2 regions of the Delftia lacustris genome follow, and region 2 is predicted to be linked to the other one. Evidence: riboswitches for the same ligand, from Rfam matches in the RefSeq annotation. Region 2 holds a riboswitch; the other holds the start of a gene.
The links. A riboswitch is a leader RNA that binds a small molecule or an ion and turns the genes downstream of it on or off. The one in region 2 is predicted to bind thiamine pyrophosphate.
Positions count from the first base shown of each region.

Region 1: it holds a riboswitch for thiamine pyrophosphate, as region 2 does, so the genes downstream of both, U6958_RS13260 (hypothetical protein) here and thiC (phosphomethylpyrimidine synthase ThiC) in region 2, are expected to answer to the same signal.

Region 1 covers NZ_CP141274.1:2,597,023-2,612,281, reverse strand. Annotated here, with positions in the region: gene U6958_RS13305 (midcut-by-XrtH protein) at 1-424, opposite strand, end outside; gene U6958_RS13300 (hypothetical protein) at 725-1,075, shown strand; gene U6958_RS13295 (AraC family transcriptional regulator) at 1,044-2,450, shown strand; gene U6958_RS13290 (methyl-accepting chemotaxis protein) at 2,544-4,361, shown strand; gene U6958_RS13285 (SDR family oxidoreductase) at 4,369-5,166, opposite strand; gene U6958_RS13280 (ABC transporter substrate-binding protein) at 5,168-6,178, opposite strand; gene U6958_RS13275 (ABC transporter permease) at 6,217-6,978, opposite strand; gene U6958_RS13270 (ABC transporter ATP-binding protein) at 6,975-7,760, opposite strand; gene U6958_RS13265 (acyl-CoA reductase) at 7,762-9,249, opposite strand; gene U6958_RS13260 (hypothetical protein) at 9,246-10,364, opposite strand; TPP riboswitch at 10,432-10,523, opposite strand; gene U6958_RS13255 (DUF418 domain-containing protein) at 10,584-11,633, opposite strand; gene U6958_RS13250 (TetR/AcrR family transcriptional regulator) at 11,630-12,256, opposite strand; gene U6958_RS13245 (CocE/NonD family hydrolase) at 12,308-14,137, opposite strand; gene U6958_RS13240 (MarR family winged helix-turn-helix transcriptional regulator) at 14,354-14,854, shown strand; gene U6958_RS13235 (amidohydrolase family protein) at 14,861-15,259, opposite strand, start outside.
Region 2 covers NZ_CP141274.1:5,275,893-5,291,151, forward strand. Annotated here, with positions in the region: gene thiC (phosphomethylpyrimidine synthase ThiC) at 1-1,757, opposite strand, end outside; TPP riboswitch at 2,023-2,148, opposite strand; gene U6958_RS25615 (nitroreductase) at 2,211-2,873, opposite strand; gene cysE (serine O-acetyltransferase) at 2,936-3,760, opposite strand; gene U6958_RS25625 (RNA methyltransferase) at 3,796-4,623, opposite strand; gene U6958_RS25630 (inositol monophosphatase family protein) at 4,840-5,754, shown strand; gene fusA (elongation factor G) at 6,040-8,142, opposite strand; gene U6958_RS25640 (helix-turn-helix transcriptional regulator) at 8,406-8,756, shown strand; gene U6958_RS25645 (hypothetical protein) at 8,794-9,177, opposite strand; gene U6958_RS25650 (helix-turn-helix domain-containing protein) at 9,319-9,612, shown strand; gene U6958_RS25655 (ankyrin repeat domain-containing protein) at 9,673-10,095, shown strand; gene U6958_RS25660 (MAE_28990/MAE_18760 family HEPN-like nuclease) at 10,234-10,908, opposite strand; gene U6958_RS25665 (DUF262 domain-containing protein) at 10,905-12,020, opposite strand; partial or broken gene U6958_RS25670 (IS5 family transposase) at 12,347-13,162, opposite strand; one part of gene U6958_RS25675 (IS3 family transposase) at 13,288-13,570, shown strand; one part of gene U6958_RS25675 (IS3 family transposase) at 13,570-14,471, shown strand; gene U6958_RS25680 (hypothetical protein) at 14,711-15,013, opposite strand.

The sequences.
Region 1 (15,259 bases), 2.7 Mb from region 2:
GCAGGAATCCCTGCGGTGCGCCATCGGCACCCACCGCTGTCGTCTGCACGGGAACGGTGAGCGTCTCGCCTGCGGCCTGGTTGAAGGCTTCCTGCAATTCCTGAATCTGGGCCTGCACCCGCTCGCCCCAGACCGCCGTGGCTGCGGTCATGACAACAGCACCGCCCATGGCCCAGGCACGCAGGCCGACCAGGGAGATCCGCCCTTTTTGCACACCCCGCACAAGGCAGGCCCCCAAGGCCAACGCCAGCAGCGCAAGAGCGCCAGGGTGGTCCACAGGAATCGCCGCCGGCGCCACGGCTGCCAGCGGTGCCGCAGTGATGCTCTGGGCCTGGGCTGCCGGCACGGCACAGGCCACGGCCAAGGCGCCCAACGCCTGTGCGAGCCCCGTGCCACGGGCAAGGAATTGGAAAAGTTGCAGCATGGGTCTGGCCTGGAAGAAAAGATCCGAAGATCCGAACAGGCGGGGAGCGGTCCCCGCCACTGCCTTCAGGCAGGCCACAAATGACTGCGCTGCTGACAATTTCTTACTTTAGACGACGGCCTGCGCAGCGCATATCCCTGAAAGCAGGTAATTGGCCAGCGGGCACCGGCTCTGGCAAGGGCCGCTCGAAGGCCGCACGACCCCTCCAATGCGCCCAGCTCGTCCGACCGCCCGCCCTTGCCTGGCAGGTACCGGCCCAGACCCACCCCGCCCACATGCGGGCCGCATATCACTCGACTTGTGACAACCCTAGAAAACCCAGGGATTTTCTCGCGGGCCTTTGTGATTTTTCCCATCAGAAAAACCGAGCCGCATCAGCGAATTAAGTCAATGGAGCCGGAGAAAGTTTCGCAAAAAGACAAACGCCTGCGCAATCTGACAAGAGAAAGCTTTTCCAAATGTAAACAATTGTTTATTCAGCCTGTAAGATTCCTCCAGTCAATCAGTGTTTCCCATGGGACAGGCCTGCGCCATCCCACAGATGCATTCATCATGAAAATGCATCAATCGAGCAGGATCATTGATTTTTTCATGCAAGAATTCTTACTCAATCCATCTTTTGACGCACAACATCCACGGCCACCCAGATGAGAGCGCATCCAGATTGTGGAGAATAATATCCGACCATCACCAGCGTACTGATCAGGGAAACAATAAAATCAGCCGGGCCGAGCAATTGCTGCAGGCCTGCAAATGGCCGGAGCCGCCGATATATCCATCATTGGTACTCAGGCATATTCAGGAAGCGCAGGCGATTTTCGAATTGCACCGCATGCCTGACCGCGCGGTGTCGTCGCGCATCGCAGCGGCCTTCATCCATTGCCAGCTGGGTGAGGAGCGCAATGCCATTTCACTGGCCACGGCGGCCATGGCCAATCCCGCGCTGCTGCCGCCCGAGGCCCTGGTGCGCGCCACCTATGTGCTGGCGCTGGCGCATGGCCGGCTGGGCGAGCTCGATACCGCCCTGCAATTGATCGAAGGCAAGGACCATGATTTTGCGCAAATGGCGCCCGGAGACAGCCCCTGGCTGCCCGCCCTGATCACCTGGGCCAGGGCGCAAATCCTCTGGAAGGTCTTTCTTTATAAAAACCACCAGGACCTGTGGTGCGGGCCGCCGCCCGATTCAGGCCTGGTCCAGCTGGGTGCCGCTGCGCCCGACAGCGCTGCCTTGCAGGACCTGCTGGGGAATGTGGGCCGCCAGCTGCCAGCGGGCCTGGCCTGGCCGTACAGCGAGCTGCTGCGGCTGTCGCTCAAGGGGTTGGAGTCGGGCCGGCGCGAGGCTGCCGCCGTGGTCCGCGCCATTGAGCGCATCGGCATCCACTACCAGGCCAAGAACCCGCCCATTGCAGGCTGGGCCTGGCTCAGCAGTGCGCTGGTGCATTGCAGCAAGCGCCAGTACGGACAGGCGCTGCAGGCCGCCGTACTGGCCAAGTCCACGGCGCAGACCTACCAGTTGGAGGGCCTGTACCGCAATGCGCTGGTCTATGAGTACCACATACAGGAAACGCAGGGCGATTTCGCGGGCGCACTGTCCACGCTGAAGGCGCTGAACATCATGCGACTCAAGAGCATGGCCATCAGTCCTTATCTGGAGAAATCACGATTCACGGCCATGGACGAGGCGCGGTTGCATGACCTGGAACCTGCCTATGTGAAACGCGCCCTTCAATACATAGAAGACAACCTGGACAAGAAACTGCTGGTGCAGTCCATTGCCGACCATTGCCGCGTCAGCCGCCGCACGCTGGAAGTTTCATTTCGCCATAGCCGATCATGCAGCATTGGTGAATATATAAGACAAAGCCGTATCCACCTGGCTGCGGAATCCTTGCTGACCACGGATCAAAGCATAGGACAGATTTCCTCCCGGCTTGGATATTCCTCCCTCTCCACATTTTCCAGGGATTTTTCCGGCCATTATGGGATACCGCCATCGGCCTGGGTTCGGCACCACCGGCTGACGTGATTTGAAAAATCCTGGAATGCATATGACGGTCGTGTATTCAGGCCCTACCGATCACCCGAAGCAACACGCAAAGTAGGACGCAAAGGAAGACGCATGAAATATCTGAAGAATATGAAAACGGGCTCCATGCTGGGTCTGGGTTTCTCGGTTCTCATCCTCATCGCGCTGTCGATTGCGCTGCTGGGCCGAGCGCGGCTGATCCAGGCCTCGGACGATGTCTCCTACCTGGCCGACACGCGCATCACCAGCCTGCTCAGGCTGGTGGAGGTCAAGAGCTCGGTGGAGTTCATCTTCCGCGGCGTGCGCAGTCTGGCGCTGATCGAAGACCCTGCGGAAAAGGCCCTGGCCAAGGCCACGCTGGACACGCAGCGCCAGAAGATAGGCCAGCTCATGGAGCAGTTCCGCGAGGGACTGACCACGCCGCAGGGCATCGCCCTGTACGACCGCATGAGGAATGCGCGCACCGCCTACCTGCCGCTGCTGGACCAGTTCATGGCCGCGGCCATGCGGCATGACCTGCCCACCGTCTCGGCCATGCTGGGCAGCAGCGGAGAGTTCCGCAGGCAGCAGGACGCGTTCTTTGCCGCCATCAACGACATGCTGGCCCACCAGCAGGTGCGTGCCACGGAAACGGCCCAGGCCACCGAAGGCAAATCGCTGGCCGCCGGCCGGCAGATGCTGTCGCTGGCCCTGGCCTCGCTGTTGCTGGGTGCGCTGGTGGCCTGGGCCATCACCCGCCGCATCAAGGGCCTGCTCGGTGGCGAGCCGGCCTACGCGGCCCAGGTCACGCAGGAAGTGGCCAAGGGCAACCTGGCGGTGAACGTGCAGCTGCGCCGGGGCGATACCACCAGCCTGCTGGCCAGCCTGGAGGCCATGCGCGCCAGCCTGGCCGGCATCGTCAGCCAGGTGCGCCACAGCAGCGAATCGATTGCCACGGGCGCCAGCCAGATCGCCTCGGGCAACGCCGACCTGAGCGCTCGCACGGAGGAGCAGGCCGCCAACCTGGAGGAGACGGCCGCCTCCATGGAGCAGATGACCGCCACCATTCAGCAGAACGTGGACACGGTGCGCAGTGCCTCGGGCCTGGCCCAGTCGGCCAGCGCCACGGCCGTGCACGGCGGCGAGGTGGTGCATGGCGTGGTCAGCACCATGGAGGACATCACGCACAGCTCGCGCAAGATCGGGGAAATCATCGGCGTGATCGACGCCATCGCCTTCCAGACCAACATCCTCGCGCTCAATGCCGCCGTGGAGGCCGCGCGTGCCGGGGAACAGGGCAAGGGCTTTGCGGTGGTCGCCTCGGAGGTGCGCTCCCTGGCCCAGCGCTGCGCCAATGCGGCCAAGGAGATCAAGGGCCTGATCAGCGAGAGCGTGGGCAAGGTCGCCGCCGGCTCCCGCCAGGTGGCCGAAGCCGGCAGCACCATGAACGACATCGTCACCCAGACACACCGCGTGGCCGAACTGATCTCCGACATCGGTGCCGCCACGCAGGAGCAGTCCCAGGGCGTGACCCAGGTCAGCGACGCGGTGCAGCAGCTCGACCAGGTGACGCAGCAAAACGCTTCCCTGGTGGAAGAGTCTGCCGCTGCTGCCGACAGCCTGAACAAGCAGGCCGCGCAACTGGTGCAACTGGTCAGCGTGTTCCGGCTGGATGAGAACGCGACCCGCCCCCAGGCCGCCCTGTCCAAGTCCACGACAGTGGCAGCGGCCGTGCCGGCGCGTGCACAGACCGCCAGGCCGTCTCCCGCGCTGGCCCCTGCCGTTCCCCGCCCCGCCAAGCCCTTGCGCGCGGCAGCGGCTGCGGCCTCCAGCGCGCCTGTGGCGCTGCCCGCCAAGGCAGCAACACCCCGCCGCGCCACGGCGGCCGGAATGGCCGAGATGGCCGAGACCGATGAGTGGGAGCAGTTCTAGAACAGGCTCAGCGCATCACCAGGCCGCCATCGACGAACAGTACCTGTCCCGTCATGAAGCCGCTCAGTGCCGAGGCCAGGAACAGCACCGGCCCCGCCACGTCTTCGGGGCTTGCCAGGCGGCGCAGCGGCGTGGCGGCCATCAGCGATTCGCGGAAGGACTCGCGCGTGTCCTGGGTGCCCTGCGTGGGATAGACCAGGCCTGGCGCCACGCAGTTGACGCGTATGCCCACGGGCCCCAGCTCGCTGGCCAGGTTGCGGCTGAAGGCCACCAGCGAGGCCTTGGCCGTGGTGTAGTCGTGGTAGGGCACGACGGGGTGCTCCACCAGGTTGCTGGCGATGTTGACGATGCTGCCCCGCGCACGCTGGCGCATCTGCGGCAGCACGGCGCGGCAGACATTGAAGGCCGCGCCCACGGCACCGTCGTACTGGGCCTGGTAGTCGCTCCATTGCAGGTCGTCGAAGCGGCGGCGGCGCTCGGGGTCGAAGGCGTAGGGTTTGAAGGCGTTGTTGACCACGATGTCGATGGCGCCCGCCTCGCGCGCAATGGCCTCGGTCATGGCCTGGACGGCGGGCTGCGAGCCCACATCGGCCTTGATGGCCCAGGCATCGCCTCCGGCCTGCTTGCCCGCAGCCTGGCAGGCCGCCACGGTCTGCGCGGCGGCGGCATCGTTGGACAGGTGGTTGACCACCACGGTGGCGCCCTCGCGCGCGAAGGCGGTGGCAATGGCCGCGCCTATGCCGCGGCCGGCGCCGGTGACCAGTACCACCTTGCCTTGCAGGCCCAGGGAAGACGGCTGTGCCATCTCAGGCCCCGGGCAGCAGGCTGGTGTCCACCACGTCGGACACCTTGATCTGCCTTTGCACCATGCCCAGCGCGCGGTAGGCGTCGGCGCCCTTTTGCAGGGCGGCCAGGTCGAAGCTGCCCAGCGGCTTGCCGGCCTGCAGCGGCTGCGAAGACGCATTGCGCAGGCGGATCACGTCCAGGTTGATGTCGCGCCGCGTGCCGTCGATGGCGTGCTTGCCGGCCAGCGTGGCGGCCTCCTCAGGGTTGGCCATCATCCAGGCGGCGCTGTCGCGGTAGCCCTTGAGGAAGGCGCGCAGCAAGTCCTTCTTGTCGCGCAGCGTGTCCTCGCGCACCACGAACATGTCGCTGGAGATGTTGAGGTGGTCGCGCACCTGCATCACATCGACCTCGCCAATGCCTTTGCGCAGGCCCACGGCCAGGCCGGTGTCGGTGGCGGCCGTGGCATCGACCTGGCCCTGCATCAGCGGCGCGAAGTTGAGCAGGCCGGTGACGACGATGGTCACGTCCGACTCCTTGAGGCCGGCCTGGTGCAGCATCACCAGCAGGTTCTGGCGCGTGCCGCTGGACAGGCTGTAGACGCCGATCTTCTTGCCCTTGAGGTCCGCCGGCTTGCGGATGCCCGCCGACTTGAGCGAGACCACGTTGAACACGTTCTGCGGGTAGATGTCGTAGATGGCGACCAGCTTCTCGCCCTTGTCCAGCGCCATGAAGAAGGAGCCGGGATCGGTGAAGGCCACATCGGCCTGGCCGCTGAGCATGTTGCGTATGGCGTCGCCGCCACCCGCGCCGGGCAGGTAGGCCAGCTCCACGCCCTGGGCCTTGAAGAAGCCCTTGTCGGGCTCGGCCAGGATGTTGGTGATCTCGCTGATGGGCTTGCTCCAGCCCGCCAGGCGGATCTTGCCTTGCACAGGAGCGGCCAGGCAGTTGCCGGCCAGCGCCAGGCCGGCAAAACCGGCAGAGGCGCCCAGCAGGCTGCGGCGGGTGAGGAAGGGGGATTGCGGTGTGTGCATGGCGCTTGGGGAAAAGGTTGCGGAAGTGTTCAGGATGGTCAGGCGGCGCGCGAGCGCAGCAGCCGGCGCTCCAGCACCAGGCAGGCCTGGTACAGCAGCAGGCCCATGGCGGCGATCAGCACCAGGGCGGCGAACATGAGGGTGGTGTCCATCATTCCCTGGGCGGCGATGACCACGGCGCCCAGGCCGCGGCTGGCGCCCATGAATTCGGCCACCACGGCGCCGACCAGGGCCAGCACCACGGCCACGCGCAGGCCCGCAAGAATGGCGGGCAGGCCCGTGGGCAGCTTCAGGCGCAGCAGCGTCTGCAGCCGCGTGGCGCCCAGCATGCGAAACAGCTGCAGCCGCTGGGCATCGACCTGGCGCAGGCCGGTCAGGGTGTTTTCCATCAGCGGGAAAAAGCAGATCAGCGCCGTGATCAGCACCGTGGGCAGCATGCCGAAGCCGAACCACAGCACGAACAGCGGCGCCAGCGCCAGCTTGGGCACGACCTGGCTGACCACCACGTAGGGCTTGAGCACACGCTCGAGCAGCTCGGATTCAGCCAGGGCCATGCCCGCCAGCAGGCCGATCGCGCTGCCGGCCGCCAGCCCCAGCAGCAGGGCCTGGAGCGTCGCCCAGATGTGCGGCCAGAAATAGCCCGTGGCCAGCCCCGTCCACAGCGATGCCGCAATGGCCGAGGGCGCCGGCAGCACCAGGGCGGACAGGCCCCATTGCCGCACCAGCAGCTCCCACAGGCCCAGCAGGACCAGCGCCAGCGCGGCGGCCAGCAGGCGGGCATGGAACAAGGACACCGTCATGCCGCCGTCCTGTCCAGGGCTGCGCGCACGCGGGCGCAGTGTTCGTTGAACGCCGGCCCGTGGCGCATGGCCTGGGTGCGCGGCGCGGGCAGATCGACTGCCATATCGGCCACGATGCGCCCGCCGTGCATGAGGGCGATGCGGTCGCCCAGGTAGACGGCCTCGTTGATGTCATGGGTGACGAAGAGCACCGTGGTGCCGCGCTCGCGGCAGGTGCGCAGCAGGTCGTCCTGCAGCTCGGCGCGCGTGATGGCGTCCAGCGCGGCAAAGGGCTCGTCCAGCAGCAGCAGCGGCGGATCGAGCACCAGCGCCCGTGCCAGCGCCACGCGGCTTTGCTGCCCGCCCGAGAGATGGCGCGGATGGCGCTGCGCATGGCTGGCCAGGCCCAGCTGCTGCAGCAGCGCCAGGGCGCGTTGCTCGTCCTGCGGCGCGGGCCGCCTTTGCAGCGACACGGGCAGCAGCACATTGCCCAGCGCCGTATGCCACTCCAGCAGCGTGGGCGCCTGGAACATGAAGCCCAGCTGCGGGCCGGGCTCGGCCAGCTCGGCGCCGCGCAGCAGGATGCGGCCCGACTGCGGCCTGAGCAGCCCCGCCGCCAGCTTCAGCAAGGTGGTCTTGCCGCAGCCGCTGCGGCCCAGCAGGCAGTGGACCTCACCGGCCTGCACGCGCCAGTCCACGCCGTCCACCACGGGCGGGCGGCCCGGGTAGGTGAAGACCACTTGCTCGACATCGAGAAACGCCATGGTTGCAGCCCCGTCCGTCCCCTCTTGCAGGTTCGCCATGTCAGTCCGCATACGGCGCAAACGGCTGCGCCGCCGCCTCGGCAGATTGCTCTATCTCGGTCATGCGCACCAGGTCCAGCAGGTTGAAGCGGCCGTCATGGTGCCAGCCGGCCTCGGGCATGCTCATGGAGCCGATGGCGCTGATGCGTGTGACGCCGGCCGCGCCCAGCAGGCCGGCCAGGCGGTACAGCTGCTCGGGCGAGGCGGCAATGCCGGCCGTCTGCAGGTAGTCGCGCTGCGCGGCCACCACGGGCACGGCGTCATCCAGGCGGTCCACGCCCACCACGGCAATCGTGCGGTACAGGGCCGTGGGCGCCAGCGGCTGCAGGCTGTCGCTGTACGCCACGCTCCAGGGCGCGTCCACCGGACCCAGCAGTTGCTGTTCGTCACCCGACCATTCCACGGACTGCTGCCAGCGGGCCACGGCGGCGCCCTCCTCCAGCTCCAACGGCCGGCGCGCAAAGCGCCGCTGCAGGTTGGCCAGCTCGGCCGCCAGGTAGTCGGCAAAGGCACGCGGCGGCACGGGGGCACCGCGCTCCACGTAGAAGACATGGGGCGAGTAGCAGCCCTGCTGGTCGTAGCGCATCACGTCCCAGGCCGCCAGCCGCGCCACGGCGGGCGCCTTGAGCGTGTCCAGCGCCTGGGCGCCCACCATGCCGAAGCCCAGCTTGTGGCCATGCGGCAGAAAGCGCGTGGTCACGGGCAGGCGCTGGCGCAGCGCCTGCAGCGTCTGGTTGCCGCCGTAGGCGAGCACGGTGTCGGCCTCGGCGTGGAGCGCGGCGGCGGCATCTCCATTCGCGCCATCCGCCCCATCCACACCCCCCGCACCGCTCCACCACACCACGGCCAGGCAATCGGCCAGCGGCGGATGCACCTCGGCCAGCAGCCGTGCGAACCAGCCAGCGAACAGCGGCTCGGCGCTGGCCAGCTTGCCAATGGCGGGCGCCTTGACCAGCAGGCCGCAGACCAGGCTCCACAGGGACAGCGCAGGCACGTTGCCGGCCCAGCTGTGCATCAGCAGGTCGGGCCCGAAGGCGCGCACCGCGCCGCCCTTGGGCGCGGGCTGGAAGCCGTCGAGCACGGCCGGGTTGGCAAAGTCCTCGGCCACGAAGCGCCGCAGCTGCGCGGCGCGAAAGGTCTTGAAGAAGCCCGTCAGCCCCAGGCGCACCATGTCGGCGTCATAGCCGCTGACCACGGGCAGCCAGGTCTCGGCCTGGCGCCGATAGGGATCGCTGCGGTCCAGCAGGCGGGCGATGGCGCGGTCGATGGCGTCGATGATCTCGGCCACGGGCATGGCCCTGAGGTGGCGGTCGGCGGCACGGCGCACATGGGCTGCCAGCGCATGCATCTGCGGGCCGGTCAGCAGGGGCACGGAGACTTCCAGCCGCACGCCACCGCGTTCGAAGGGCAGCACATGCCACTGCACCTTGTCCTCGCGCAAACCAGGCAGTTCGGGCAGGTAGCCGGCCGTGATCCGCTCGATGGTCATGCAGCAGCGGCCTTCACGAATTCATCGACCGCCAGCGAGCAGCCCTTGGCCGCTGCGCCCTCGGCACGCCCCAGCAACAGGAAACCGCTGTTCTCGCCATGGCCGGCCCACAGGCCCACGTCCTCGGTGAGGATGGTGGTGACCGCGTTGTAGTTGGCCAGGTCGCAGTGCACGAGAATGCCGCGCTCGCCGGGCGCCACGCTGCGGCCGGTGACGGGCTCGACCAGGCGCGAGCGTATCCAGTGCGGCCCCGACTTGACCGAGGGCAGCGTGGCATTGCCGTCGTCATAGAACTGCGTGCTCAACTCGGTCATGCCGTACATGTTGATGCAGTGGCTGCGCGGCACGCCCAGCAGCCGGGACAGGTCGGCGTAGAAGTCCTCCAGCGGCAACTCGCGCGACTGGCCCTTGTAGCCGCCCGTGTCCAGGATGCGGCTGCCCGGCGGCAGGCAAAAGCTGCGGCCCTGCTCGCGCAGCGCGTCCATCACATGCACCAGGCTGAAGCTGGCGCCCAGCAGCGCATAGGGGCGGCCGCTGCGCTCGGATTCCTCCAGCACGGCGCACAGGCCGGGCATGTCCAGGCCGTCGGGGGTGAGGAAGTAGCGGCTGTCGGGAGTGCCGAATTCCGTCTTGGCCAGCGCCAGGTAGTGGGCCAGCGAAGAGTTGGGCATGGCCTGCTCGTCGGGAAAGAGGATGCCCATGGGCAGGCGCTCGTGCCCGGCCATGAAGCGCTGCGCGAAGTTGCGCGTCATCGACGCATCGTAGACATCGAGCGCTGGATGGAAGTGGCGCCCGCGCGCGGACAGTCCCTTGGCCTGGCCCGTGGTGCCGCTGGTCATGAACACGCGCTCCGCGGGCGAGGCCGGCTCGCTGCGCAGCTCCATGGCCTTGAACGCATCGATGGGCACGGCGGGAATGTCGCTCCAGGTCTTCACATTGCGCAGCGTGGCGCCGCGCCGCTGGCAGAAGCTGCGAAACGGCGCATTCGATTCGTATTGGTAGGCGAACAGCCGCAGGGCCAGTGCATCGAACTGCTCGTCGGTGCAGCCGTCCATGGCGATGAATGCAAGCAGGTCTGCGACCAGAGAAGCCGCCTGGGGCCGGGCCTTGTCCATGGAATTCCTTCGAGAGCTGGGACGTGATGCTCCGAAGGCTCCCCCGGCCGTGGCGCATGGGCGGCCACGCAGGGGTGCAGGCTCTTCTTCCGCCGGAATGACCCGGTTCAAGTTCTCGGGTGTGGATCTCAGCACTGGCGTGCACCCCGGAGCGGAGGGCTATCTTACAGCAGGGTCGCCAACGCCGCAGGCCCGGGGCCATCGCCCTGCAAGACTGCGTCAGCCCAGTGCCGTCAGCCGCCGCATCACCCATTCCACGGGCCCCTGCGCCACCTTCTTGCTCCAGGCCCAGGCGGCCAGGCTGGCGATGATCACGTACAGCGCGGCGGCCACGGCCACTTCGCGCAGGCTGCGTGATCCGTCCAGCGCGCCCATGGCCTCCAGCAGGCCCATGCCGATGAGGATGTGTGCCAGGTACAGGGTCAGCGTCATGCGCCCGGCCGGCAGCAGGCCGCGCCACGGTCCACCGGGCCAGCGGTCGGCCAGCCGCAGGCAGGCGCCTATGGCAATGCTGGCGCAGCCCAGGCCCATCAGCAGGTAGGCCGGGCCGGGCGGCATGGGGCCGGTGGCCAGCCAGGGAGCCCAAGCGCTGCGGGCCGCAAGCGCCGAGACGGCGCAGGCCAATCCCACCATCACGCCACCCGCAGCCACCAGACCCCATTGCACGCGCGGCTCGGCCAGCGGCAGGCGCGCCAGCAGCATGCCGCACAGGAAGAACGCAAACCACGGCAGCACCGGATGGAAGCCGTTGAACAGCAGGTTGCGCGCAAAGCCGGCCGGCTCCCACAGGCCCTGGTAGGACAGGCTGGCCCAGTCCCAGCCCTGGCTGTAGTCCAGCTGCAGCAAGGCCCAGGCGGAGAGCACGGCCACGGCCGCCATGCCGGCCAGCAGCGCCCTTGCGCCGGCCTGCAGCCAGGCGATGGCCAGCACGAAGTAGACCGCGTAGTAGTGAATGATGTCGGCCGGAAAGATCACCAGGTTCATGCCACCGGCCACCAGCAGGAACAGCGCGCGGCGCAGCGTCCAGAGGCGCGCCGTGGCCGGCTCCAGCGAGCGCGTGGCCAGCACCAGGCCCAGGCCTGCCAGCACCACGAAGGTGGCCGAGGCCTTGCCCTCCAGGAAATGGAAGAACGACAGCAGCCAGCCAGGCTCCTGCAGCGCGGGATGCATGGCCTGCTTGAAGTTGACGAACACCATGCCCGCCAGCGCCAGGTAGCGCGCCAGGTCCAGCCCCGCCAGGCGGGCGCCCCTGCCGGTGGCATGCCTCATGTCGCGTCTCCCTGTGCCTCGCCTCCAAGAAGGCAGGACAGCAAGGCGGGATGCAGCACATCGACCCCTTCATCCGCCCCCGCGTCTTCTTGCGGCGTCACCGCCAGCGCAAAGCGCAGCGCATCGCTTTCCACGGCATCCAGCAGCAATTGCGCGGCCAGGCGCACGGGCACGGCGGGCCGCAAGAGGCCCTGCTGCGCCCCGCGCTCCATGAAGCCTGCCAGGCCGTCGAGCATGCGCCTGCGGTTGGCCTCGAAGGCCGGCGCCAGCCCGGGCGAACGCGCGATCTCGGACAGGCACTCGGCGCTGAGCACGGCCCATTCCCGCTGGCGGCACAGCGCCTGGTAGGCGACCAGGAATTGCGCCACCACCGGCAGCGAAGGGGCTGCGGCCCGCTCCAGCGCCTGAAGCAAGGGCAGCAGCTCGGTCTGCTCCTGCGTGGCGACCTCGGCAATCAAGGCCTCCTTGCCGTCGAAGTGGTTGTACAGGTTGCCCAGGCTCACCGAGGCGGCCTGCGCAATGTCGCGCATGCTGGTGCAGTGAAAGCCGCGCTCCACGAAGCACTGCAGGGCCGCCTGCACGATGAGGGCCCTGCGCTCGCTGATGTCTTCCTTCTTTTTCATGCCCCGAATGATGAACGAACGTTCATTCATAGTCAACACCGGGGCACGAAGTCACAGCGGCGGCATGGGGCCCACGCCCGGCGGAACAGCCTCCTCGTTGGGCCTGCAGGGCTGGCGCAGCATGCGCCGGCAGTCCGGCAGTTGCCGCTCATGGGCATAGGCGATATGGCCCAGCACGATCTTCGACGGCCGGCTGCGGTCCAGCCAGACGGTGTTGGTCGAAGGCGTGGACAGATGGTCGAAGGCCCAGTACCCGGTCTGCGAAGGCGTGTCCAGGGTCACGCGCAGGCTGGAGCCCGCGCGGAACACATGGGCGAATTTCTGGATTTCCACGCGCATCAGCGTGGGCTCGCCGGGGCGCAGCGGGCGCACGGCGGCCTCGGTGAAATCGCCCCAGGGCCGCAAGGCGGTGGAGCGCTGGCCGTCCAGCGCGCGCATGGAGGCACGCAGCCAGCCGCGCTGCACGAACATCTCCTGGCCGTCGGGACGCACCTCCGAGACGGTGACCTGCACATCGGTGTCGCCGGCCGTGGCGCTGAGCCACAGGTCCAGCGAGGCCTCGCCATAAAAGCTCAGCGCGCGCGGCAGCGGGGCCGTGGTAAAGCGCAGCAGGCCCTGCCCGGCGGGGCTGGCCATCCATTGGCCCGCGCCGGACTCGGTGTCCGCGTCGGGATGGTTGGCATCGGCGCCCGGCAGCGGGTAGCGGTAGCTGGCCGATTGGCGCTCGGCCTGCGGGGGCGCATCGCCCAGCCCGCCGCCCGGCTGCAGCCACAGCGTCATGGGCGTGACGCGCACGGGCAGCCGGTCAAAGCTGGCCACGGCCGAGGGGCGCAGCTGCCCATAGTCGCCCCCACCGTTCATCCACTGCATTTCCTGCGCCAGCAGCACGCGCGGCGTGTGCTCGAAGCCGTTGCTCTCGCCCTTGAGAAAGCGCGCGTAAAAACGCTTCATGGTCTCGCGAATAAAGGGGGCGCTGTCGGTGTGATGGTCGCCGTTGGAGCTGATCAGCCACATCTTGTCCGGGGCGATGCTGTCCTCGTAGTAGCCCATGCGGGTGCCCACCTGCTCGTCCTGCCAGGACTGGGTACCCAGCGTGGGAATGTCGATGCGGTGCGTGGTGTACATGGCGCTCTTGCGCGCGTAGCGGGCGCCGAAGAAGCGGTCCTCGTCCAGCCAGCGCGCCATGTCCAGGTCGGGGCGCTGGATCTTGCGGATGTTGTCCTCCACGACCTGGGCGCATCCGGTATCGCCGTCCAGCGCCTTGGCGTCCTCGGCGGCCTTGCGCCATATCGCGGGGAACTGCCCCCACCAATTGGCGGGAAAGCCGATGTTCTGGATGCCGCCCGGATAGGCCACGTCGCGGTAGGGATCGGCCACGTTCTTGCCAGGCGCGATCGCCTTGAGGCTGGGCGGACGCTGGGCCGCCACCCACAGCTGGTCGTAGCCCGAGTATGAATAGCCCACCATGCCCACCTTGCCCGTGGACCACGCCTGGCGCGCAGCCCACTCCACCGCGTGCGCCCCGGCCGCGCCCACGGAGGCGTCGGCCCACTGGTTCTCGCCCGTGGAGCAGCCCGTACCGGGCACGTTCAGGCCCATCACGGCATAGCCTTCCTTGGTCCATTCCTGGGTGGTCTGGTCCGTGACCGAGCCCGATCCGTAGCCGTCGTACTCCATCAGCACGGGAAAAGGCCCCGGCCCCTTGGGAAAGACCACCGAATAGCGCATCTTGTTGCCGTCAGGCAGCTGGATGTAGCCCCAGATGCGCGGCCCGGGGTTGGTGCTGCCCGAAGAGCCCCCGCCGCAGGCCGCAAGGCCCAGGGCAAGGGTGGCGATGCCGGCCGCGCCGAGCCACGCGCGGGAATGGCGAAAAGTCATCATGGATGGTCCTCCTGGTTGCTGATGCAGTCATGCCCGCAAGGGGGCAGGCCGCAATGTAGGACCGTCCGGGCGCATGGCGCACGCGCAGGCTGAAGGGGGGCTGAAGCACGCCTGAAGACAGGCTGAAGGCGAACGCGGCCAATCGCCACGGCCTTAGGCCCCGGACCACGGCAGCCGCGCGCCACACTATGATTCGATTTTCAGTTCCTTGAACCCATGCCCCGCGCCCGCACATCCAAGCCCGCTCCGTCCGAAGAGAACACGGCCCCGTCCGGCACCACAGCGCCGGGGCCGTCCATCGACGCCTCTTTCCTGCACACCCTGGTCGGCTACAACGCCCGGCGTGCCTCGATGTCCATCATCGAGGTGTTCGTGGAGCGCATGGCCACCCACGATCTCAAGATGGTGGAGTTCTCCGTGCTGTCCCTGGTGTCCCACAACCCCGGCATCACCTCGCGCCAGCTGTGCGCGGCGCTGGACGTGATGCCGCCCAACCTGGTGGGCCTGATCGCCGCGCTGGAGCGGCGCAAGCTCATCGAGCGCCGCCCCCATCCCACAGACCGCCGCGCCGTGGGCGTGCACCTGACGCCGGCCGGCGCCGAACTCACGGCCCAGGCAGAAAGAACGGCGGCCCAGCTGGAGATGGATGCCACCTACCGCCTGACCGATGCCGAGCGCAAAACGCTGATCCAGCTGCTGCAGAAGATCTACAACTGAGCGCGCTCAGTCCGCCTTCTGCGCGGCGGGCCGGTCCAAGCCCAGCAGCCGCACCGCATTGCCCTTGAGGATGCCGGGCATCACCTCGGGCTTGAAGCCGGCTTCCTGGAAATCCTTCATCCAGCGCTCGGGCGTGATCAGGGGATAGTCGCTGCCGAACAGCACGCGGTCCCTGAGCAGGGTGTTGGCGTACTGCACCAGCTGCCGGGGAAAGTACTTGGGGCTCCAGCCCGACAGATCGATCCAGACATTGGGCTTGTGCAGGGCCACGGACAGGGCCTCGTCCTGCCAGGGAAAGCTGGGGTGGGCCATCACGATCTGCATGTCGGGAAAGTCGATGGCCACGTCGTCCAGGTGCATGGGATTGCTGTAGGCCAGGCGCAGGCCGCCGCCGCAGCGCATGCC
Region 2 (15,259 bases):
ATGGAGCAGAAGTGCGCCACCTTGGCGCTGTCCTTGGGCAGGGTTTCGTCGTGGTAGGCCTGGGCGGTGTCGGGGTCCAGGCCCAGGTTGAACTGGTCCTGCCAGCGGAAGTCGAAGCGGGCCTGGCTCAGCGCGTCGTCGCGGGCGCGGGCGCCGGGGTGGCCCTTGGCGACGTCGGCCGCGTGGGCTGCGATCTTGTACGCGATGATGCCCTGCTTGACGTCGTCGCGGTCGGGCAGGCCCAGGTGTTCCTTGGGCGTGACGTAGCACAGCATGGCGGTGCCGAACCAGCCGATCATGGCCGCGCCGATGGCGCTGGCGATGTGGTCGTAGCCGGGGGCGATGTCGATGGTCAGCGGGCCCAGGGTGTAGAACGGCGCCTCGTGGCAGTGCTTGAGCTGCTCGGTCATGTTGGCCTGGATCATGTGCATGGGCACGTGGCCGGGGCCTTCGATCATGGTCTGCACGTCGTGCTTCCAGGCCAGCTGGGTCAGCTCGCCCAGGGTCTGCAGTTCGGCGAACTGGGCCTCGTCATTGGCGTCCGAGGCGCTGCCGGGGCGCAGGCCGTCGCCCAGCGAGAAGCTGACGTCGTACTGCTTCATGATGTCGCAGATGTCCTCGAAGTGCTCGTACAGGAAGCTCTCGCGGTGGTGGGCCATGCACCACTTGGCCATGATGGATCCGCCGCGCGAGACGATGCCCGTGCGGCGCTGGGCCGTGAGGTGGATGTAGGCCAGGCGCACGCCGGCGTGGATGGTGAAGTAGTCCACGCCCTGCTCGGCCTGCTCGATCAGGGTGTCGCGGAAGATGGGCCAGGTCAGGTCCTCGGCAATGCCGCCCACTTTCTCCAGCGCCTGGTAGATGGGCACGGTACCGATGGGCACGGGCGAGTTGCGGATGATCCAGTCGCGCGTGGTGTGGATGTTCTTGCCGGTGGACAGGTCCATCACGTTGTCCGCGCCCCAGCGGATGGCCCAGACCAGCTTCTCGACCTCTTCCTCGATGCTGGAGGTGACGGCCGAGTTGCCGATGTTGGCGTTGATCTTGACCTTGAAGTTGCGCCCGATGGCCATGGGCTCGATCTCGGGGTGGTTGATGTTGGCCGGGATGATGGCGCGGCCGCGCGCCACTTCGTCGCGCACGAATTCGGGCGTGATGATCTTGGGGATGGCGGCGCCCAGGCCGTTGCCGGCCAGGCGCGCCTCGCGCGCGGCGTCCTGCTGGTACTCGGCCATCCATTCGCGGCGGCCGTTCTCGCGCAGGGCCACGTACTCCATCTCGGGCGTGATGATGCCCTTGCGCGCGTAGTGCATCTGGGTGACGTTGCCACCGCTCTTGGCGCGGCGCGGCTGGCGCTGCAGCGATGCGGCCTCGGCCCGCAGGCGGGCCACGCGCTCGTCTTCCTCGCCGCGCTTGCCGCCGTCGTCCAGGGCCTGGCGCAGGCGGCCGGCGTAGTACTCGCTGTCGCCGCGCGACTCGATCCAGGCATTGCGCACGCCGGGCAGGCCGCTGCGGACGTCGATGGCCACGGCCGGGTCGGTGTAGGGGCCCGAGGTGTCATAGACGCTGACCTGCTCGCCATTGGTCAGCTGGATATCGCGCACGGGCACGTTGAGGCCGCTGTGCAGGCTGCCTTGCAGATAGCTCTTGGTGGAGGCCGGGAACGGCTTGCGCGACTGCGCCAGCAGGTCGGAAAAACGCTGTGCGTCGGGAGCTTCGCCGGCTGCGGGGGTGAAGATGGAATCGGGAGCGTTCATGTCGGGTTCCTTGCGTTCAAAGCGTCGATCAACAACGCTCCGGGAACCGGACACTCCTTGGGCTGTGCCAAAGGCCGCGCACCGGGCTATGCCAGTGTGGGCCTGCCAGGGCCGTATGGCCTTGGCCCCTGGTTGCCACGCACGCCAAGGCGCACGAGCAGCCTTGGTTGGCAAGAGCCGATGTGCGTTGGATGGTGGCCTGCCTGGCCGTTGCGGCCCTGCGTGTATCCGCCGTGGCGGACTTCCATCCTCTGACTTCGGCCCCGCTTCAGGGTCCCGCTCTTCTTCCGCCGGTATCAACCGGATCAAGTTCGTCGGGTTCGCCGCCTGGCCCATGCAGCGCATGGACCGGTTGGCATCTCAGTGCATCAGCACACCCCGGAGCAGCGGCAAGTATAGGGGATGGTTGGCGGCCCATCGCCTGCGGGTTTGCCCAGGGGCCATGCGCCGCAGTCAGTCGAAGCCGCGCAGCGCACCCCATTCGGCCAGCGGAGCGCGCGTGGCGCGCCAGCCGTTGATGGGGGCGTTCTTGTCCTCGTAGCCCAGCGCAATGCCGAAGGCCACGTGGTAGCCCTCGGGCAGCGCCAGCGCCTGGGTCACGGCGTCGTTGTAGCGGCGCCAGAAGCCCTGGGCGCAGGTCGCCAGGCCATTGGCGCAGGCCAGCAGCATGAAGGACTGCAGGTAGATGCCCAGGTCCACCCATTGCGGCAGGCCCATGCGCTCGTCCACCGCCACGATCAGGCCCACGGGCGCGCCGAAGAACTGGCCGTTGCGCGCCAGCTGCTCCAGCCGCGCGGGCTTGTCGTCACGCGGAATACCCAGCGACTGGTACAGCTCTTCGCCATTGGCAAAGCGCCGGCTGCGGTAGGGCTCCCAGAGATTGGGCGGGTAGGACAGACCGGGCTGGGCGTCCTGGGGCTCGGCTTCGGCAACGGCGGTCAGCAGCTGCTGCAGCGGCTCTCCCGTCAGCGCCAGCACGCGCCAGGGCTGCAGGTTGCCGCCCGAGGCCGCATTGGCCGACTGTTCCATCAGGGTGCGCACCAGCGCCGCATCGGGCGACTGGGGCAGGAAGGCGCGCACGGAGCGGCGCGCATGCAAGGCCTGTTCAACGTTCATGCTGGTCGGAGTCTCCGGTCTTCTTGGGGGATCTTGGGGATCTTTGGTGATCTTGTGCAGGCCTACTTGCCCATGATCTGGTCGATCTTGTCCTTCTGGAAGGCCTGCGGGCGCTCGGACTCGCAGGGCACGCAGTCGCCCACCTTGCTGCCTGCCGAGAGCTTGGCAATGGCCTCCCACAGCAGCGCGATCTGCTGCTCATGCGCGGCCGCGCCATCGCTCAGGCCGCGCATGGCCTGGGCCACGGGGTCCATTTCCTGGGTGATGCCGTAGGCCGTGAACGGCTGGGGCGCGGCAGAGGCCGGGACCTTGATGGACTCGGCCTTGGCCGATGCCGGGTCGTGCTCGGTCACATCGGCGCTGTGGCCGTTCTTGCTGGCGATGATGCGCGCCGGAATGCCCACGGCCGTGGCGCCTGCGGGCACGGGCTTGATGACCACGGCATTGCTGCCGATCTTGGCGCCGTCGCCCACCTCGAAGCCGCCCAGCACCTTGGCGCCCGCGCTGACCACCACATCGCGGCCCAGCGTGGGATGACGCTTGGCGCCCTTGTACAGAGAGGTGCCGCCCAGGGTCACGCCGTGGTAGATGGTGCAGCCGTCGCCGACCACGGCCGTCTCGCCGATGACGACGCCCATGCCGTGGTCGATGAAGACGCGCTCGCCGATGACGGCGCCCGGATGGATCTCGATGCCGGTGAGCCAGCGGCCGATGTGCGAGATGAAGCGCCCCAGCCACTTGAGGCCATGGTTCCAGCACCAGTGCGCCGGGCGCTGCAGCCAGATCGCATGCAGACCCGGATAACAGGTGATGACCTCCCAGGTGCTGCGTGCCGCAGGGTCGCGGTCGAGGATGCACTGGATATCGGAGCGCAGGCGGTCAAGCATCTAGGGGCTGGTTATTGTTGACAAGACCGCTCAGTCTAGCGTTTCGCTGGAGTGCTCTGCAGCATGGCCTTCGCAACACCGCGCAGGATGTGGATTTCCTCGGCGGTCAGTTGCGAGCGGTTGAAAAGCTGGTTGAGGCGCGGCATCAGCTTCTTGGGCGCGGCCGGATCGAGAAAGCCGATATGCGCCAGCGCCTGCTCCCAGTGGCCCAGCATGCCGGCCACCTGGGCCGCGTCGGCGCGCTGCGGCGCAGGCGTGTGCTCCACCACGGGAAAGCCGCCCAGCGCCTGGCGCCACTCATAGGCCACCACCTGGATGGCTGCCCCCAGGTTCAGCGAGCCGAACTGCGGATTGGACGGAATCGACAGCGCCACATCGCTGCGGTAGACATCGTCGTTGCTCATGCCGAAGCGCTCGCAGCCGAACAGGAAGGCCACGCCGGACTGGTTGCAGCGCGGCGCGGGAGCCGGTGCGGACACGGATGCATCGGTGGGCGGTGCCGCTTCATCGGGCGCATCGGCCTCATCGGGCGCAGCCAGCACATCCAGCGCCCCGCTGAGCAGCAGCTCGAAATGCTGGCGCGGCGTGCGCGTGGGCGGGCCGAAGTCGCGCGGCGTCATGGCCGTGGCGCACAGGTGGCTGATGCCGTCCAGCGCCTCCTCCAGCGTCTCGACCACGCGCGCATTGCCCAGCACGTCCAGCGCGCCGCTGGCCCGCTGGATGGTCTCTTCCTTGCGCAGCACGTTGGGCCAGCGCGGGCGCACCAGCACCAGGTCGTCAAAGCCCATGGTCTTCAAGGCGCGGGCGGCGGCACCCACATTGCCGGCGTGGCTGGTTTCTATCAGTACGAATCGGGTTTTCATGGCGTCGCTGGCCTGCCGGCGCCGGCAGAGCCCCCAAGACGGGACAGGTTGCGCAGCACAAAACGGACAAGGCGGGTAAAATTGCGCGCTATTGTCGCCGCCCCGCATCGCCGGACGCGGCTTTTTCCGTTCTTACCCGCGTCAAACAGCCTGCTTTTGCCAGAGAGGACCGTCCTCTCCTTGCACAGCCGCTGCTCCGCCAACGCCTCACAATCTATGTCGACCAACCTGCATCCCATGCTCAACGTGGCTATCAAGGCCGCACGCGCCGCCGGCGCCATCATCAACCGCGCGGCTCTTGACGTGGAATCCGTGCGTGTCGCACAAAAGCAGGTCAACGACTTTGTGACCGAGGTGGACAAGGCGGCCGAGCAGGCCATCATCGAAACCTTGCTGGGCGCCTACCCGGGCCACGGCATCCTGGCCGAGGAATCGGGCAACGAGTTCGGCGCCAAGAACTCCGACTACGTCTGGATCATCGATCCGCTGGACGGCACCACCAACTTCATCCACGGCTTCCCCGTGTACTGCGTGAGCATTGCCCTGTCCTTCAAGGGCAAGGTGGAGCATGCCGTGGTGTACGACCCCTCGCGCAACGACCTGTTCACCGCCACGCGCGGCCGCGGTGCCTACCTGAATGACCGCCGCATCCGCGTGTCCAAGCGCATCCAGCTCAAGGACAGCCTGATCTCCACCGGCTTCCCCTTCCGCCGTGGCGACAACTTCAAGCAGTACATGAACATGCTGGGCGACGTGATGCAGGAAACCGCAGGCGTGCGCCGCCCCGGCGCCGCCGCGCTGGACCTGGCCTACGTGGCAGCCGGCTTTGCCGACGGCTTCTTTGAAAGCGGCCTGCAGATCTGGGACGTGGCCGCCGGCAGCCTGCTGGTGACCGAGGCCGGTGGCCTGGTCGGCAACTTCACGGGTGAGGCGGATTTCCTGGAGCAGAAGGAATGCCTGGCGGGCAATCCGCGCATCTATGGTGCGCTGGTCGGCATCGTTGGCAAGTACAGCAAGTTTGCTTCTGCTGGTGAGAAGGCGGGTGTGCGGCAGGCGCTGTCTGATTCTGGAGAGGCGGCTCCCGTCGCTGATGCTGAAACTGCTGAGTCTGAGCAGCAGCCTGAGGCTTGATTCCGGCTTCTCCTCTCTTATGAAAAACAGCTCCTTCAAGGAGCTGTTTTTCGTTGGGCGTGGGTTCGGTGCGCTTTTTGCCCCTGCCGGGGGGGTGTTTTTCGAGGCCGGGTCTCGGCCCGGCGGCCGACTGCCCTTTCTTGATTCGCCAAGAAAGGTCAGATCAAAGAAGGCGACCCGAATGTCCACGTCCCTTCGCTTCGCTGCGGGCAACCTGCGTCGGCATACGGGAGGGGTGAGGGCCACGGCCATGGCCTCACGGCCTGGCCTGTGGCGCAGACTCTTTTACTTGACCCGTGCGTTGATCACCGCCTCGGCCACGTTGCGCGGTGCTTCGGCGTAGTGCTTGAACTCCATGGAGTAGGTGGCACGGCCTTGCGTTTGCGAGCGCAGGGAGGTGGCGTAGCCGAACATTTCGGACAGGGGTACTTCGGCCTTGATGGACTTGCCGCCGCCGGCCATGTCGTCCATGCCCTGCACCATGCCGCGCCGCGAGGACAGGTCGCCCATGACGGTGCCGGCGTAGTCTTCGGGCGTCTCGACTTCCACGGCCATCATGGGCTCGAGGATGACGGGGCTGGCCTTTCTCGCCGCTTCCTTGAAGCCGAAGATGGCCGCCATCTTGAACGCCATTTCGTTGGAGTCCACGTCGTGGTAAGAGCCGAAGGTCAGCGTGACCTTGACGTCCACCACGGGGTAGCCGGCCAGCACGCCGCTGGTCAGGGCCTCGACCACGCCCTTTTCCACCGCAGGGATGTACTCGCGCGGCACCACGCCGCCCTTGATGGCGTCTACGAACTCGAAGCCCTTGCCGGGTTCCTGCGGCTCCACCGTGAAGACCACGTGGCCGTACTGGCCCTTGCCGCCGGACTGGCGCACGAACTTGCCGTCCACATCGGTGACCTTCTGGCGAATGGTTTCGCGGTAGGCAACCTGGGGCTTGCCCACGTTGGCTTCCACGTTGAATTCGCGCTTCATGCGGTCAACGATGATTTCCAGGTGCAGCTCGCCCATGCCGGCAATGATGGTCTGGCCCGATTCCTCATCGGTGCGCACGCGGAACGACGGATCTTCGGCCGCCAGGCGCGACAGGGCGATGCCCATCTTTTCCTGGTCGGCCTTGGACTTGGGCTCCACGGCCTGGGCGATGACGGGCTCGGGGAAGACCATCTTCTCCAGCACGATGGGCGCGGACGGGTCGCACAGGGTCTCGCCCGTGGTCACGTCCTTCAGGCCCACGCAGGCGGCAATGTCGCCTGCGTGGATTTCATCGACCTCCAGGCGTTCATTGGCATGCATCTGCACGATGCGGCCGATGCGCTCCTTCTTGTCCTTGACGGAGTTGAGCACGCTGTCGCCCTTGTTCAGCACGCCCGAGTAGACGCGCACAAAGGTGAGCTGGCCCACGAAGGGGTCGGTCATCAGCTTGAAGGCCAGGGCAGAGAACTTCTCGCTGTCATCGGCATGGCGCACGATGATGGAGCCGTCTTCCGCATGGCCCTCCACGGGCGGCACTTCCAGCGGGGAAGGCATGAGTTCGACCACAGCGTCCAGCAGGCGCTGCACACCCTTGTTCTTGAAGGCCGAGCCGCACAGCATGGGCTGGATCTCGCCCGCAATGGTGCGCAGGCGCAGGCCGCGCAGGATGTCGGCCTCGGGCAGGTCGCCCTCTTCCAGGTAGCGGTTCATCAGGTCTTCGCTGGCCTCGGCAGCCGCCTCCACCATGGACTCGCGCCACTTTTTGGCGTCTGCCACCATGGCGGCGGGAATCTCCTGGTACTCGAACTTCATGCCCTGCGTGGCCTCGTCCCAGATGATGGCCTTCATCTTGAGCAGGTCCACCACGCCGGTGAACTGCTGCTCCGCGCCAATGGGCAGCACGATGGGCACGGGGTTGGCCTTGAGGCGGTCGATCATCATCTGCCGCACGCGCAGAAAATCCGCGCCCGTGCGGTCCATCTTGTTGACGAAGGCCAGGCGCGGCACCTTGTACTTGTTGGCTTGGCGCCAGACCGTCTCGGACTGCGGCTGCACGCCGCCCACGGCGTCATAGACCATCACGGCACCGTCGAGCACGCGCATGGAGCGCTCCACCTCGATGGTGAAGTCCACGTGGCCCGGGGTGTCGATGATGTTGATGCGGTGCTGGTCAAAGCGGCCGTCCATGCCCTTCCAGAAGCAGGTCGTGGCCGCCGAGGTGATGGTGATGCCGCGCTCCTGCTCCTGCTCCATCCAGTCCATGATGGCGGCGCCCTCGTGCACCTCGCCCAGCTTGTGGCTCACCCCGGTGTAGAACAGGATGCGCTCGGTCGTGGTGGTCTTGCCGGCATCGATGTGCGCGGAGATACCAATGTTGCGATAGCGTTCTATGGGGGTATGGCGGGCCATGAAAGGACTCCTGGGTGCTACGAAAGCGTAAGTGCGTGATCTGCCGGTTCGAAGGGTCGGATTCTCGCGGGGGTTGAATGAGGGTTGATGACAATTGGAATGTACGAAGACAATCGTACTATCTTCCGCAACTTCTTGCAGAACGATTCATGTTTTCACCACGCCATGCCCCTGTCTGCCAGATAACTGCCCGCGCCACGCCGCATCAGCGACGTGCGGCATTGCTTCCATGGCACAGTGGCGCCCCATCGACTGGACGATTCATGCTTGCCAACCACCCCGACCGCGAACAGATACGCCTGGAAAACCTGCTCAACGCCCTGGGCAACCCCCTGCGCTTGGCCGTGGTGCGCGCGCTGGCCGCAGGCCATGAGCGCGCCTGCGGCTCGCTCTTGCAGGGCCAGTCCAAATCCACCATGACCCACCACTGGCGCGTGCTACGCGACAGCGGCGTGATCTGGCAGCGCCCCGACGGCCGGGAAAACCTGCTCTCCCTGCGCCGCCAAGACCTGGATGCGCGCTTTCCCGGCCTGCTGGACGCGCTGCTGCAGGCCCTGGCCGAAGACCCGCTGACCGAACAGGCCACGGCGGCCCACCTCAAACCCTGCCCCTGAAGCCCGGCCCCCGCAACGCAGGCGGCAGCCCTGCGCCCTACCCGTTCCCGGCAAGCGCCGCAGCAACGCCCTCATCCGCAAACCGCTTGGCCGCCTTGAGCAGATAGCTCACGGCATAGAGGATGGGGTCATCGGCCTCGTCGCCGTTCAGATGGTCCACCACCTCGACGGCATAGCCCAGGTCCACCGCCGTGTCGTGCAGCAGGCCCAGCAGCTCCTTGTCCTGCGGCTCCAGCGACTGCGCCTGATCGGCCTTGGCGTAGTAGATGCGCAGCAGGTCGCGGCAGACGCAGTTGATGGCCGTGACCTTGTGGCGAGCGTGCAGCTCCAGCACTTCGAGGGCAGCGCCCAGGTGCAGGACGGCGTCGATGGCCAGGTCGTCGAGTTTGGGTTCGGAAATGGTGCAGATGTCTTGATCCATCGAAGCCTCCTCTGATGATTGAAGCCTGCGTCTCGGCCTCGTACCGAGCTGTGCCGGATGCAAGGCAGCAGCAGCCCAAAATCAACAAAAGAGTTAAATATAACGTGGTTTAAATTGCATCAAAAACTGACGCTCTTGCCCATGCAAAAGCGTCCTGTCAAACGCGGCCGTCCAGTCGGCGCCACTTCATTTGATGCAGACATTGCCCGGGCTTTCGGCGCGGCGGTGCGCTCCCTTCGCAACGAGCGCGGCATCTCCCAGGAGTCATTGGCCAACCTCGCCGATATCGAGCGTTCTCACATGGGCAAGGTGGAGCGCGGGGAGCACATGCCCACGCTGGTCATCGTGTTCAAGATTGCGCGGGGGTTGGGGTGTGGCGCGGCGGAGGTGATGGGAAGGGCTGAGGAGGAACTGCGGGGCGGGACTGCGGACTAGCAGCCGAGATTCGCTGAGCTTCGAGACCTCCAAAAGAACGGCCGAAACCGGAGGTTGGGCATGGATGACATCAGTGCGCTCATGAAAGCCATTGACGATGGGCAAATCACCGAAGTGAGACGTCTGCTTGAGGCTGGCGTCGATGCCAACGCAATGGATGAGGAAGGCCAGTCGCCTCTGATGGCAGCGGCTTGTGCAAACGACTTGAAGGCCCTGGACTTGCTGCTGCAGTACGGCGCCGATGTGAGGCGGGCCTATGCGGACGGGTGGACTGCGCTTCACATGGCCGTTGATTTTTCAATCGACTCGACTATTCAACGCGGAGGGGATCTTGGGGATGAACCGCTTGATGCCATCCTCTGGCTGCTCGCGCACGGGGCTGACGTGTACGCAAAGACTGAGAGGGGTGAAACGGCGGTTGACTTTGCTCGGGCGTATTGTTCGGGGCGCGTTGAACGGGTGCTCTTGGTAAGCCAGTCTTGAAAGTGTCGAACGTTCGCGAGCGCCCAGGCATACCTTCAAAGTCGGCAGCCAGTCGGGAACAGCCAGCCAAACGGCCCGCTTGGCCGGCGGCGTCAGACTGAGCAACGTCAGTTGCAGCTACCATCCAAGCCTGAGTCCTTATGTCACGCTAGTTGCCAAGGCGGGTAGTGTGCTGTCTATGCGCTGGAAGGACTTGAGCGCCGCGGCGTTTTCCAAATCAGTCTTGAACCACATCATCAGCTCTAGTATCTCTTCGGCAAGAGTTTCGAAACGTTGCGTTGAGATACTGAGATACTCCCCATGCGCAATCCTATTTCTTGAGGCCAACAGGGTCTCATCAATCAGATTGAAGCGAGACGAGTATCGGGCAACATCGATACCCAGCCAGCCCGCAATATTGACAAACACATCCGACTTCAGGTTCCCCTCTGCGGTAATCCCTGTGACTGGTAGCAAAGCTGGCTTATCAAGCAACGACATAAGGTGCGTAATTGCTGGAACGGCTACTGAAGATTTCCCACTATCACCCATCAGACTGAGCTTGGTTTTGATACTCAGCGCAATAAATGAGTCCTGCAAATCGCGCGTCTTCATTCCACGTGCTGACACAAAGACGACGTAGGCATTAGAGGCATTTTTTATAAAACCCTCCCAGTGTGCGTATAACATGGCAACACCTGCCCGAACATGAACATCCGCCTTCTTCGCCTTGGCTGATTTCGCCATTACGCGCAATTCAATAATCTCTTTGCGTCGCCACGCCAAATCATCATCTAAGTAGTTTGTCAGATCCTCTGTTGACCTGATCTTCATGGCTTAAAATACTCTACAGCAAAGGGAAGCAGATTGGCCATCCGCGTTGTTCCGCGAACACCCTGACCAGAATAATTTGAATAAATTTCGTTTGTCCACAAAGAACGAACCTTGTCGACTAGCCAACTCTGACGCTGGGCATCATTTAGCATAGCCATAATATTCTGTCGATTTTCCGCTACACCGTAAGCGATAACATCAAAGGCGGCAAGCATAGATCGGCCTGTATGTCGATTGCCGTCCCAGCGCTTGAATGCTTCGCCATTAAACGTCTTCCACAATAGCTCAAAAGTCCAATCAAAGGTTATTGATTCATCGGCCAGTTCGTTTGCAGTCAGCGCGCTCAATTTACGTGCTGCGTGGTCTAGATACTCATTAACATCCAACCCTTTAGTATACGCCTCACGTCGGTAGGCCACAAAGCGCAATACCATTTCATTATCTTGTGCCAACTCCTGTTGCGTGGGAGTGAGCTGAATTGTGTCTTTGAATTCCTGCTTGGCAGAATGATCGCGAATCCAATTGAAAAAATTCTCATTGAGCATCACCAGAACGCTGTTGCGAACCTCCTGGTCGCTGAGTTTCGATCCTCCTGTATTGAGACGCTGAAACAACTCGTACTTGGCATCTTGATCGCTTTCCTTGCGCAAAATCTCCACTCGAATTCTAGCCCGCTTTATTTCGAGCTGAAGCGGAGTATTGAAAACATTCGCATCACCGACTTGGCCACTTGTCCATTTCATACCATCCAACGATGGCAGAAAATTAGTCCCTGATAAAACCAGTGGATCCATAAGTTTTCCATTAACCTGCAACACCCCCATCAAATGCAGAGCAGTCGAGATACGCTGGAGACCATCAATCAGCTCCCAGACACCGTCTTCACGCTGAAAAACAAATACCGGAGGGACCGGAAGCCCCAATAGAATCGATTCAACAAAGCGGGTCTTCTGAGAATCTTCCCAACGAATTAGGCGTTGATAAGCGGGGGCAATTATTAGTTCATCATTCTTGTAGAGGCTTGCGATTTCGCCCAGCGACATCTCATAGCCATCGGTAACGACTTGTCGTTTTGCCTTTTCCAATTCAGCCTGCAGATTTTGAACGCTCATTTAATATACCTTGGTAACTCCGCATGTAGCATGCCATTTTTCAGAAATGAAACGGCCTTGGTAAACGCTTATTAAAAAAAACACCAGTGGAGCCTCACCAGCTGGCCGTATCATGCAGAGGGTGGTGAACAAATGCAATGCCTTCTACGCAACCGCTTTATTGTAGCCAACAACAGGAGCGCAAGCCACACGCTAAACCCAAGGTGCATACAGGGTATGCAGCAACACAACGATCACAATGTGCAGGAACCACGCTACGGTTACCTTCGCGCAACGCCCATTCGACACACAATGACTTAATTTCGTCAATGGCTGCTTAGGGTGTGTTATGAACTACTGGCACAAGCTAGCAGTCGTGCGGCATTGGGCAGCATGAGCACGGCAAAGAAGAGGGAGTGCAGTCCGCTGAGCACCTCGGGCAGCCGTCCATAGTCCAGAGACAGTCGTCGAAAGCGCGCCAGCCAACCAAAGCTACGCTCAACCTCCCAGCGCCTGGGCAGCAGCACGAAGCCTTTCTTCGCTTCAGGTAGCTTCACGATCTGCAGTGTGATGTCATTTTCCTGTGCGACCTCTCGCGCCTTCTCTCCGGTGCCGCCCTGGTCTACCTACGCCAGCTCGACCGTGTGGCCCGTGGCCTGCTGCACTGCGGCGCAGAGGTGGTCGACTTGGGCACGCTCCTGTTCGTCGGGCGGCGTGACGTTCACCGCCAGCAGGTGGCCGAGCGTATCGACTGCCACCATATGCACCTTGCTGCTTCGCCTGCGCTTGTAGCCGGCGTAGCCTGCGCGCGGTCCGCTCTCGCTGCTCGACTGCAGCGTGCGACCATCGAGCGCGATCGCGCTCGGCTGACCCTGCCGGCCCTGGGCCACGCGAATGATCGAGCGCAGATCCGAGACCATCGCTTCGAAGCAGTCCGCCTCCACTCAGCGGCGGCTCTGCTGGTAGACCGCCTCCCACGGTGGGAAGTCGTTGGGCAACAGACGCAAAGGTGCGCCTCCACGAACCAGCTAGCACAGGGCGTTAAAGACTTCGCGCAAGTTATGGCGGCGCTGCGGCGCCGCCTCTTCCATCAGCGTCAGATAAGGGCCAGCGAAGCTCAATTCTTCGTTGCTGACGTCCGTCGGGTGGGGCTTGCGGGGCATAGCCGCGCTCTAACCTCACTGCTATTGCGGCGCTCAAAGTTAAGAAAACGCTCTAAGCGGCTGATTTTGTGTCATGGTCCAATGAAATAGGACACCTCGATAGGGGCCCATAGACCCCAGAGGAAATGACGAACATGAAAGACAAAAGAGCGCGCAGGGCGTTTGACGCAGCCTTCAAGCTACAAGTGGTCAAGATGGTCCGAGAACAGAATCTGAGCGTGGCTCAGGTCAGCAAGGATCTGGATCTGGTTGACAGCGCGGTGCGCCGCTGGCTGGCGCAGTACGACGAAGAGGCGGCCGGACGTCCGGGTATTGGCAAGCCGTTGACGGCCGAGCAGCAACGCATTCGGCAATTGGAGTCGCAGGTCAGGCAACTGCAATCGGACAATGAACTCCTAAAAAAAGCGTCGGCCTTCTTCGCCCGGGAAATGAAATGATTCAGGACCTGATGAGTGCGCAAGCACAGGCGCAGAAGGCCCCAGTAAGCCAGTGGTGCAGGGTGTTGGGCATGAGCCGCTCGGGCTGGTACGCGGCGCGCAAGCGCGCCACCACAAAGGCTGCAGTGAGCCCACTGAGCCTTCAGGCCAAAGCAGTCTTCCATGCCAGTGGGAGCAGCTACGGCAGTCGCCGCCTGAGTGCACAGCTGAAATTGCAAGGCTGGGCTGTTGGGCGCTACAAAGCACGCACTTTGATGGCCGCGCACGGACTGCGAGCACGCTGGCGGCGCAAGTTCACGCACACCACCGACAGCCGCCATGGCTTGCCTGTTGCAGACAATGTGCTGCAGCGCCAGTTCAAACCTGAAAAGCCCAACCAGACATGGGCCAGCGACATCACCTACGTTCGCACACGCAGTGGCTGGCTCTATCTGGCGGTGGTGCTGGACCTGTTCTCCAGAAAAGTAGTGGGCTGGGCCATGGCCCCGAGCATGCCAGCACAGCTGGTGTGCGAGGCGCTGCGCATGGCCATCACAAGCCGCCGCCCCAAGCCAGGATTGCTGGTTCATTCGGACCGAGGCAGTCAGTACGCCAGCGAACTGCACATGGGGTTGCTGGAGAGCCATGGCCTGGTGTGCAGCATGAGTCGCAAGGGCAACTGCTGGGACAACGCAGTGATGGAGAGATTCTTCCTGAACTTGAAGATGGAGCGTGTCTGGCAGCGCGACTATGCAAACCATGCTGAGGCCCAGGCGGACATCGCGGACTACATCGTGGGCTTCTACAACCCTATCAGGTTGCACTCCACGCTGGGATACCAGTCACCCAATGACTACGAGATGCAGCAGGCGTTGGCAGCTCACTCAGCTTGAACGAACATCCCCTATCGGAATGTCCGAAAAGACTTGACCACGACATTGTTCAATTTCAAGCATAGAGAAAGCCACCAGCGCGAGCAGTGGTGGCTTGGTACAGCGCGTGGGAGAACAGGTTATTCGTGCGTAGGTTTTTCCATCCAGGACTCGTTTCACTTGGCCACGTCTTTCGCCCCGATGCGCACGTAAATTTCCTCGGGCGTGTGGGTTTTAGCGAGCTCGCGTATTGCCTTGACCTATACCACGGACAAGCGCCCATCCCGCCCGCAAATCTGCGCCATCGCCCAGTCGTTGTCCTTCCACTTTTCGGCGACCCATGGCGCTAGCAATCCCAAGCGGGCATGGTCATTCAGCCACTTGTGCAGTATCTTGTCGCGGTCATCGGGCAGAGGAACGACGCCTTTCGAAAGCAATCCGTTTTCGCGCAGGCCGCTCTTTCCGCCCGGCACCATGTTGAGCCGGCGCTCGTCATCCCAATGCCCTTCCACTAGGAACTCTTCCGCCTCGTAGAGCTGCTTCAGATCGTCGGTGATAGCCATCACCTTGTGGTGCACGTACGTGAGACGCTCGCCCTCTAGCTCTTCTAGAAATCGGCGATGGAAAAGCAATGAACTGCCAGTCTCAATCGCGCGATGGTACTCAGATCAGCGCTTTTGCCAGCTGCGGGTGGACACACCCACATAAAAGGACCCGTCGTCAGGGTACGACGCACCAGCGCCGAAGATGTGCTGGTAGAAGACGTATGCGCGCTCGGAGGTAGTGCTTGGACGATAGCAGGAAGTGCG